DNA from 2 places in the Streptomyces sp. NPDC048277 genome. Region 1 is predicted to be linked to the other one. Evidence: riboswitches for the same ligand, from Rfam matches in the RefSeq annotation. Region 1 holds a riboswitch; the other holds the start of a gene.

What was found. Region 1 has a riboswitch for cobalamin ahead of AB0D85_RS15960 (CbtB-domain containing protein). Riboswitches for the same ligand answer to the same signal wherever they lie in the genome.
Region 2: it holds a riboswitch for cobalamin, as region 1 does, so the genes downstream of both, AB0D85_RS50245 (ABC transporter substrate-binding protein) here and AB0D85_RS15960 (CbtB-domain containing protein) in region 1, are expected to answer to the same signal.

The regions. Positions count from the first base shown of each region.
Region 1 covers NZ_JBEZLQ010000006.1:157,052-161,655, forward strand. Annotated here, with positions in the region: gene AB0D85_RS15945 (hypothetical protein) at 1-162, opposite strand, end outside; gene AB0D85_RS15950 (acyl-CoA dehydrogenase family protein) at 220-1,386, shown strand; gene AB0D85_RS15955 (enoyl-CoA hydratase/isomerase family protein) at 1,556-2,599, shown strand; cobalamin riboswitch at 2,667-2,807, shown strand; gene AB0D85_RS15960 (CbtB-domain containing protein) at 2,844-3,065, shown strand; gene AB0D85_RS15965 (CbtA family protein) at 3,088-3,843, shown strand; gene AB0D85_RS15970 (hypothetical protein) at 3,902-4,066, opposite strand; gene pgm (phosphoglucomutase (alpha-D-glucose-1,6-bisphosphate-dependent)) at 4,349-4,604, shown strand, end outside.
Region 2 covers NZ_JBEZLQ010000050.1:9,889-14,492, forward strand. Annotated here, with positions in the region: gene AB0D85_RS50235 (glucuronyl hydrolase) at 1-656, opposite strand, end outside; gene AB0D85_RS50240 (ATP-binding protein) at 796-1,686, opposite strand; cobalamin riboswitch at 1,742-1,919, shown strand; gene AB0D85_RS50245 (ABC transporter substrate-binding protein) at 1,974-3,029, shown strand; gene AB0D85_RS50250 (iron chelate uptake ABC transporter family permease subunit) at 3,026-4,039, shown strand; gene AB0D85_RS50255 (ABC transporter ATP-binding protein) at 4,036-4,604, shown strand, end outside.

The DNA of each region.
Region 1 (4,604 bases):
CCACTGCCACAGCGGGGGCAGCCGGTCGCCGGACGCGGCGGCGGGCCCGGGGAGATCCAGTACCGCGGAGAGGGCCGCCGCCGGACCGGGCGGCAACGCGTCCTCGTCCGTCACCGGTCCGGGATGCCATGACTCCACGTGGGAGGCGAGCGAGGCGGGCATGGGCTCCGTCCTTACGGGGAGGTCGAGTCCGTGGATCACCACTGGGACCATGACACCATGAGCACTCTCGACATCCTGTCCGAGGACGAGCAGTTCGTGGTGCGCACGGTGCGTGACTTCGTCGACAAGGCCGTCAGACCGGTGGTCCGGGAGCTGGAGCACGCCGACACCTACCCCGAGGACCTGATCGAGCGGATGAAACGGCTCGGCATCTTCGGCCTCGCGATCCCCGAGGAGTACGGCGGCACCCCCGTCTCCACGCCCTGCTACGTCCTGGTCACCGAGGAACTCGCGCGCGGCTGGATGAGCCTGGCCGGTGCGATGGGCGGCCACACGGTCGTGGCCAAACTGCTGCTGCACTTCGGTACGCAGGAGCAGAAGCGGCGCTACCTGCCGAGGATGGCGACCGGAGCGATCCGGGCGACCATGGCCCTCACCGAACCGGGCGGCGGCTCGGACCTCCAGGCCCTGCGCACCATCGCCCGCCCGGTCGCCGACGGCTACGCGGTGAACGGTACGAAGACCTGGATCACGAACTCCAGGCGATCGGGCCTGATCGCCCTGCTGTGCAAGACGGATCCCGACGCCGACCCCGCGCACCGGGGCATCTCCGTCCTCCTCGTCGAGCACGGGCCGGGCCTGACCGTCTCCCGCGACCTGCCCAAGCTGGGCTACAAGGGCGTGGAGAGCTGCGAGCTGGTCTTCGAGGACTACCGGGCGCCCGCCGACGCCGTCCTCGGCGGTGCCGAGGGCAAGGGCTTCGCACAGATGATGAAGGGCCTGGAGACCGGCCGACTCCAGGTCGCCGCCCGCGCCCTCGGCGTCGGCCGCGCCGCCCTGGAGGACTCCCTCGCCTACGCGCAGCAGCGTGAGTCGTTCGGCAAGCCCATCTGGCAGCACCAGTCCATCGGCAACTACCTCGCCGACATGGCGACTTCGCTCACCGCCGCCCGCCAGCTCACCCTCCACGCCGCCCGCGAGGCCGACGCGGGGCGCCGGGTGGACATGGAGGCCGGCATGGCCAAGCTCTTCGCCTCCGAGACCGCCATGCAGATCGCGCTCAACGCCGTCCGCATCCACGGCGGTTACGGCTACTCCACCGAGTTCGACGTGGAGCGCTACTTCCGCGACGCCCCGCTGATGATCGTCGGCGAGGGCACGAACGAAATCCAACGCAACGTGATCGCCGCGCAGTTGATGAAGCGCGGCGGACTGGAGGCCTGAGGCGGGGGATCAGACGGCGGCCCGCCGGGACGCCCTCCGGCGGGCCGTCGCGCTGCGGGCGGACCGGCCGCGAGAAGATCGTCCGTGACCGATGTGCCCATCAGACCCTGGAAGGAACCGACGAGATCATGCGTGTCACCGTGGCCCGCGACCTGACGGAGGCGTCCCGATGAGCGACGTCCTGCTGCACACGACCGGCCGGGCCGCACACCTCACCCTCAACCGGCCGAAGGCCATCAACGCGCTCTCGCACGCGATGGTGCTGTGCATCGCCGACGCCCTGACGGCCTGGGAGCACGATCCGGCCGTCGAGACCGTGGTCATCACCGGTGCGGGGGAGCGCGGCCTGTGCGCGGGCGGCGACATCCGCGCCGTCCACGACGACGCCCGCGACGGGGACGGCACCGCCTCGGCCGCCTTCTGGTACGACGAGTACCACCTCAACGCCAGGATCGCCCGCTACCCCAAGCCGTACGTCGCGATCATGGACGGCATCGTGATGGGCGGCGGTGTCGGCGTCTCCGCGCACGGCAGCGTCCGCATCACCACCGAGCGGTCACGGATCGCCATGCCGGAGACGGGCATCGGCTTCGTCCCCGACGTCGGCGGCACCCGTCTGCTCGCCCTGGCCCCCGGCGAACTGGGCACCCATCTCGCCCTGACCGGCGCGGGGATCGGCGCCGCCGACGCGCTGCTGTGCGGACTCGCCGACCACTTCATGCCGTCCGCCTCGATCCCGGCGTTCCTCGACGACCTCGCCGAACTGCCCGTACCGGAAGCGCTCGCGCGCCATGCGCGGTCGGCGCCCGACGGGGAGCTGGCCGGCCACCGGGCGTGGATCGACGCCTGCTACCCGGCCGACACGGTCGAGGAGATCGTCCGGCGGCTGTCGGCGCACGGCGACCCGGCCGCGAAGCAGGCGGCGGAGACCCTCCTCACCAGGTCACCGACCTCCCTCAAGGTCACCCTGGAGGCACTGCGCCGCGCCCGGCGACTCGGTTCGCTGGAGCGGGTCCTGGACCAGGAGTACCGCGTCTCCTGCGCGACCCTCGCCACCCCTGACCTGGTGGAGGGCATCCGCGCCCAGGTCGTCGACAAGGACCGCGACCCGCGCTGGTCCCCGGCCACCCTCGCCGAGGTCACCGACGCCGATGTCGACCGCTTCTTCGCCCCGCTCGGCGAGCGCGAACTGGGTCTCGCCCCGCCCGGATGAGGCGGGCCGTCGACCGCCCAGCAGGCAGGAGATGAAGATCACGCCCGGTGACGCGGTCTTGGCCGTGCCCCTGACACGCGGTACGGTCTGTCCGATATCGACGACGGCGAGACGGAAGCCGGTGGGAATCCGGAACGGTCGCGCCACTGTATGCAAGAGCCCCCGGGCGCTTGTGAGTCAGACCCGTGGCCGTCGTCATGTGCACCACCGAGATGGGACGCGAACTCCCAGAGGAGGTCCTGCCATGGCGCAGACCGTCGCTCCGCCGACAGCCAACACCCCCGCCGTTCCCGCCAAGCTGCCGCTGTCCGCGATAGCTCCCTGGGCGGTCTTCTTCGGCATCCTGATGCTCGTCCTGCTCTACTTCGTCGGCGCCGAGCAGGGCGCCACCTCCGTGTTCAACGGCACGGACGTCCACGAATGGGTGCACGACGCCCGCCACCTGCTCGGCTTCCCCTGCCACTGACGCGAGGGACGCCGAACACCTCATGAACTCCGCAACGGTACGGAACCTCCTGGTACGGGGCATGCTCGCCGGCCTGGCCGCCGGCGCGCTCGCCCTGATCGTCGCCTACCTGCTCGGTGAACCGAACGTCGACAAGGCGATCAGTTTCGAGGACGCCCACTCGCACGAGCACGAGATGGCGGTCGTCTCCCGCTCCCTGCAGTCCACCGCGGGCCTGGCCACCGGCGTGCTGGTCTACGGGGTCGCCTTCGGCGGTATCGCCGCCCTCGCCTTCAGCTTCGCCCTCGGCCGTGTCGGGCGCTTCTCGCCGCGGGCGACGGCGCTGCTGCTGTCGGGCTGCGCGCTGCTCGCCGTGTACGTGGTGCCGTTCCTCAAGTACCCGGCCAACCCGCCGTCGGTGGGCGACCCGGACACCATCGGCAAGCGCACCACCCTGTACTTCCTGATGATGCTGCTCAGCGTGCTGCTGGCGGTGGCCGCGACCATCCTCGGCAAGCGGCTCCGGCCGAGACTGGGCACCTGGTGGGCGACCGTGCTCGCGGTGGTCGCGTTCGCCGTCGTGATCGGGCTGGCGTACCAGTTCCTGCCCGCCGTCAACGAGGTGCCGAAGGACTTCCCGGCCACCCTGCTGTGGCGGTTCCGGCTCTCGGCACTGGCCATCCAGCTGACGCTCTGGGGCGGATTCGGGCTGCTCTTCGGCGAGTTGGCCGAGCGCGTGCTCCACCCGAGGCCGGCGAAGGCTCCGGCCGCCGCGCGGACGGTGTCCGCGGCACACTGAACGACACGCGAGGGCCCTTCGGAACCGTCCGGGGGCCTTCTCGCGTGCGCCCGCACGGTCAGCGCTCGGGGGCGTCCGCCTCCGGCCGGGTGGTCGCGAGGTAGGCCCGCACCAGGGCCTGGCCCGTCCGGCAGCGCACGGGACGGCAGTCGGGGCAGTGCCTCACATGGTCCAGGTAGGTGTCGTAGCGGTCCTGGGCGGCGGGCGCGAGGGAGTTCTCCACGGTGCGTCCTCTCGTGAGGGCCCGGGGGCGCGGGAGTTGACTGATGTTCAGTATGTCCCGTCGGCGGCCTTCCGGAACGTCCGCGGCACCCGTTCGTGAGCGGTTCGCACGACCGTCCACCGCGCGCCGCGTGCTCCGCGTATCCTCGGCGGCCCGCTGTGAACCAGCCGTGAACCCGCCGTGTCTTCGGCGTGCGGCCGGTGCCGCACTCGCGTCCGGTGGCGCAGGCAAGGAAAGATGGGCGTCGAGTGATCGATCAACGACTGCGGAGGAAGTGGACTCATGCCGCATGAGCGAGCGGGCCGGCCGGCGGCTCCGGAGGACCTCGTCGACGTGGCCCGGCTGGTCACGGCCTACTACGCGCTGCACCCCGACCCGGCCGACCCGAACCAGCGGGTCGCGTTCGGCACCTCGGGACACCGCGGATCGTCGCTGACGACCGCGTTCAACGAGGACCACATCGCAGCCACCAGCCAGGCCATCTGCGAGTACCGGAGCGGCCAGGGTACCGACGGCCCCCTCTTCCTGGGCGCCGACA
Region 2 (4,604 bases), on a different contig from region 1:
AGGTGCTGGGTGGTCCTGGCGTGTTCGACGGCGATGTCGAGGTAGGTGGTGTCGCCGGTCTGCTCGGTGGCGAAGAGGAGCAGATCGAGGTTCATCATCGTGTCGATGATGATGCGCCCGGCGTTGGTCGGGCTGTCCAGTGCGCCCCAGGCGCGGATGTAGCGGCCGTGGGGGTTGTAGCGGCGACTGAGGGTGCGGGCGGCCTGGACGGCGCCGTCGCGCCAGGTTGTGTCACCGGTCAGCCGCCATGCGGTGATCCAGGACGGGGTGAACAGGAAGCCCAGGTCGTGGGTGCTGGTGTCGTACTGGCGGGGGGCGAGTCCGCTGGCCGAGTCGAGGGCGAGGTCGCGGAAGAAGTCGTCCTTGGTGTGGAGCCAGCACATCCACAGCGTGCCGGGCCAGAATCCGCCGACCCAGCCGCCGTCCTGGGAGTAGACCCATTTCTCGAACTTGGTGGCGAGGGGGAACCCGTCCACGCCGGGTGCGACGGCGCGGACCTTGTCCGCGGCGTAGTCGGCCGCGGCGGTGAGGGCGTGCAGGGTGACGGCCGGCACCTGGCCGGTCCCTGTCTGGGCGTGCGCGGACGGAGGCGCGGAGGCGCAGGCGGCTGCGGCGCCGCCCACGGTGGCCAGCACGGCCCGCCGGGAGATGGACATGACTGCCTGCCTCTCCAACTGGACTGTGGTGCACGGGGGTTGGAGGAGTCTTGCATGCCACCCGACGGAATGTACATGCACGTGTTCAATATTCATGTATCTGAACCCGCGGGAGGGTGAGCCTGGATGTGTCGCCTCGTCAGGCGAATGAGAAGTGCGCCGCGGCCTCCGTGGGCGTGGCTCCTTGAAGGCGCCCGGGGACGTCGTGGACGGCGTCCGCGCCCTCGGCGCGCAGTTGGTCGGCCCCGGCGTGACGGGCCATGACCGCGGCGTAGGCGCGGACGTCCGCGGCGGTGACGTCGGTGCGGCCGCGCTCCGCGTGCTGTCGGAGAAGAGTGCCGAGGTCCGGGGTGAATCGCAGCATGGTCACCGGGGCGTGGAAGCGCCTGGCGATGGCGATGAGCCGGGTGCGTGCCTGTGGGGTGACGTTCGTGGACTCGGCGACCGCTGTGTGTCCTGCGGCGAGCCGGGCGGCGATCCTGCGGTCGCGTTCCTCGAAGATTCGCGCGTCCGCCGCGTCGGGGGCCACGTCGCCGGGTGAGGTACCGAGGAGTTCCGCGCGGATCTCGTCGCTGGAGACCACGGCGCCCTCGTCGATCCGGCCATGCGCGATCAGTGCCCGTACGAAGCTGGTCTTGCCGGAGGCCGGTGGGCCCACGAGGAGCACGAGTCCCGTCGGCACGCGCGTCGGCCCGGGGCCGCCCGGCGGGTGAGGTGCGAGGTACAGGCCGCCCGCGCAGTCCAGGGCCTCTTCCGCCGAGCCGGCCGGCAGACCGCTGGAGAGGATGTCGTCCCGGTAGCCGTCGCTGCCCGCGTCGTAGCGGGCGAAGCCCCAGGTGTGCAGGACGCCGGTGAAGCGCAGGCGGCACAGCGGCAGCCGCTCGCCGTCCCTCAACTCGCCGTCCACATAGGCGAATCCGGCTCGGAATCGGACGTGGACCCGGGTGAGTTGCGGCCAGTGCTCGGTCGCGTGGGCGTTGAGTTGCCGGCGCAGGTGGTACTGCATGGACTCGGGCGGGTTCTTCGGCACGGCCCCATCCTGCAGCCCCCGACCGGCCCTCCACGATCCGATCACGGGCCGATCTTGATAACCTCTCAGAGCCAGTCGTGCCACATCCGTGGTCAGGGAATCCGGTGCGAATCCGGAGCTGACGCGCAGCGGTGAGGGGGACGGGCGGGGTACGCATGCCACTGGGAGACCGGGAAGGCGCCCCGGCCGGACGAACCCGAGTCCGAAGACCTGCTGGCACCTTCGCGCCCCGGCGCGGAGGGACGACCGTAGGCCAGGCTCCGCGTACGAGCCCCGACCCCAAAGGCATGCCCGTGCTCCGCACCCCCGCCGTTCTGCGCACCCCGGCGCTTCTCCTCACCTCCGCCCTGCTGCTCACCGCCTGCGGCTCCTCCGGCGGCGACAACGACGCGAAGACAGGGCGGACCGCTGCCGCCGGATACCCGGTCACCCTCGACAACTGCGGTGACAAGGTCACCCTGAAGTCGGCCCCGAAGCGGGCCGTCTCCCTCAACCAGGGCACCACCGAGATCCTGCTCTCCCTCGGCCTGGCCGACCGCATGGCCGGTACGGCCACCTGGACCGACCCGGTGATGAAGGGCCTGGAGAAGGCCAACGCGTCCGTGCCGCGCCTCGCCGACAACAACCCCTCCTTCGAGAAGGTCCTGGACGCCGAACCCGACTTCGTCACCGCCTCGTTCGTCTCCACCCTCGGCACGGGCGGGGTCGCCACCCGCGAGCAGTTCGAGAAGCTGGGCGTGCCCACGTACGTCTCGCCGTCCGACTGCTCCGAGGGCAAGGACAACGACAGCGGCGGCGACGGATCGCGCTCCACACCCCTCACCCTCGACGCCGTGTACGGCGAGATACGCGATCTGGCCCGCGCCTTCGACGTCGAGAAGCGGGGCGAGACGCTCGTGGCTTCACTGGAGAAGCGGGTGAGCACGGCCACCGCCGGACTGCACGCCTCGGACGTGTCCCTCATGTACTGGTTCGCCAACTCCCAGTCGCCCTACCTGGCCGGTTGCTGCGGCGCGCCCGGCGCCATCACCCGTGCCGTCGGCGCGAAGAACGCGTTCGCCGACACCCACGACGAGTGGCCCCAGATCAGCTGGGAGACCGTCGCCGACCGCGACCCCGATGTCATCGTCATCGGCGACCTGACCCGCAAGCAGCAGACCGCGGAGACCGCGAAGGCGAAGATCCACTACCTGGAGACCAACCCCGCCACCCGCAATCTGACCGCAGTGAAGAAGAAGCGGTACGTCCTGCTGAGCGGGCAGGCCATGAACCCGTCCATCCGCACGGTCGAAGGGATCGAGAAGGTCGCAGCCGGTCTGCGTGACTTCGGGCTCGCCAAGTGAGCGTCCGTGCCCTGCTGTCGGCGGGCGGGGGCCTGCTCGCGCTGCTCGTGTCGATCGCCGTGGCGGTGACGATCGGCCCCGCCGACATCTCCACCGGTGACGTCTGGGCGTCCGTCGCGGCCCATCTCGGGCTCGGCGAGAGCACGTTGGCGCCGCTGCGGGACGGCATCGTGTGGAACCTGCGGATGCCGCGCACCCTGCTCGCCGCCGTGTGCGGGGCCGGACTCGCCGTGTGCGGCGCGGTCATGCAGTCGCTGCTGCGCAATCCGCTCGCCGACCCGTTCGTGCTCGGGGTCTCCTCCGGCGCGTCCACGGGAGCGGTCGCCGTCGTCGTACTCGGCGTGGGCGGAGGCGTCGTGTCGCTGTCGGCGGGCGCCTTCCTCGGCGCGCTGCTCTCCTTCGCCCTGGTGCTGCTGCTCAGCCACACCCTCGGCGGCAGCACCGACCGGGTGGTGCTGTCCGGCGTGGCCGCCATGCAGCTGTTCTCCGCGCTGACCTCCTTCATCGTGCTGACCTCCGCCGACGCCGAGACCACCCGGGGCGTCCTGTTCTGGCTGCTCGGCTCGCTGACCGGCGCGGACTGGGGGCAGGTGCTGCTGTGCGCCGTCGTGCTCGCCGTGGTCCTCACGGTGTGCCTCGGGTACGCCCGTACTCTGGACGCCTTCGCCTTCGGCGACGAGGCCGCCGCCGGACTCGGTGTCCATGTCGCCCGTACCCGCCTGGTCCTGCTCTCGGCGACCGCGCTGCTCACCGCCGCGCTGGTCAGCTGCGCGGGCGCGATCGGCTTCGTCGGTCTGGTCCTCCCGCACGTCACCCGCGCCCTGACCGGCGCCGGCCACGCTCGCCTCCTGCCGGTCACGGCCCTGACCGGGGCGGTCTTCCTGGTGTGGGTGGACACCCTGGCCCGAACCGTCCTCGACCCCCAGGAGGTCCCGGTGGGCGTGGTGACGTCCCTGATCGGCGTGCCGGCGTTCGTGGCCGTGCTCTACCGCGGACGGAGCAGGGCATGACCAGCCTCCACGCGGACGGTGTCGTACGGCGCTTGGGAGACAAGGTCGTCGTCGACTGCGTCACCCTCACCCTGCGCCCCGGCGACACCGTCGGCATCCTCGGCCCCAACGGCTCTGGAAAATCGACCCTGTTGAGGCTGCTGGCCGGGGTCCTCGCCCCCACCGCCGGAGTCGTCACCCTGGACGGCCGCCCGCTCACCGAGGTCGGCCGCCGTGCCACCGCCCGCCGTATCGCCACCGTGGCCCAGCACACCGACACCCAGACCGAACTGACCGTCCGAGACGTCGTCGCCCTCGGCCGCGTCCCGCACCGCCGCGCCTGGACACCCCCGACGACGGCCGACGCGGCAGCCGTCACCGAGGCCCTGCGGCGCACCGGACTGACCGACCGGGCCGGCCAGTCCTGGCACACCCTCTCCGGCGGCGAACGCCAGCGCACCCAGATCGCCCGCGCCCTCGCCCAGCAACCCCGCGAACTCCTCCTCGACGAACCCACCAACCACCTCGACATCCAGCACCAGCTCGACCTCCTGGAACTGATCGCCGGCCTGCCGGTCACCACCGT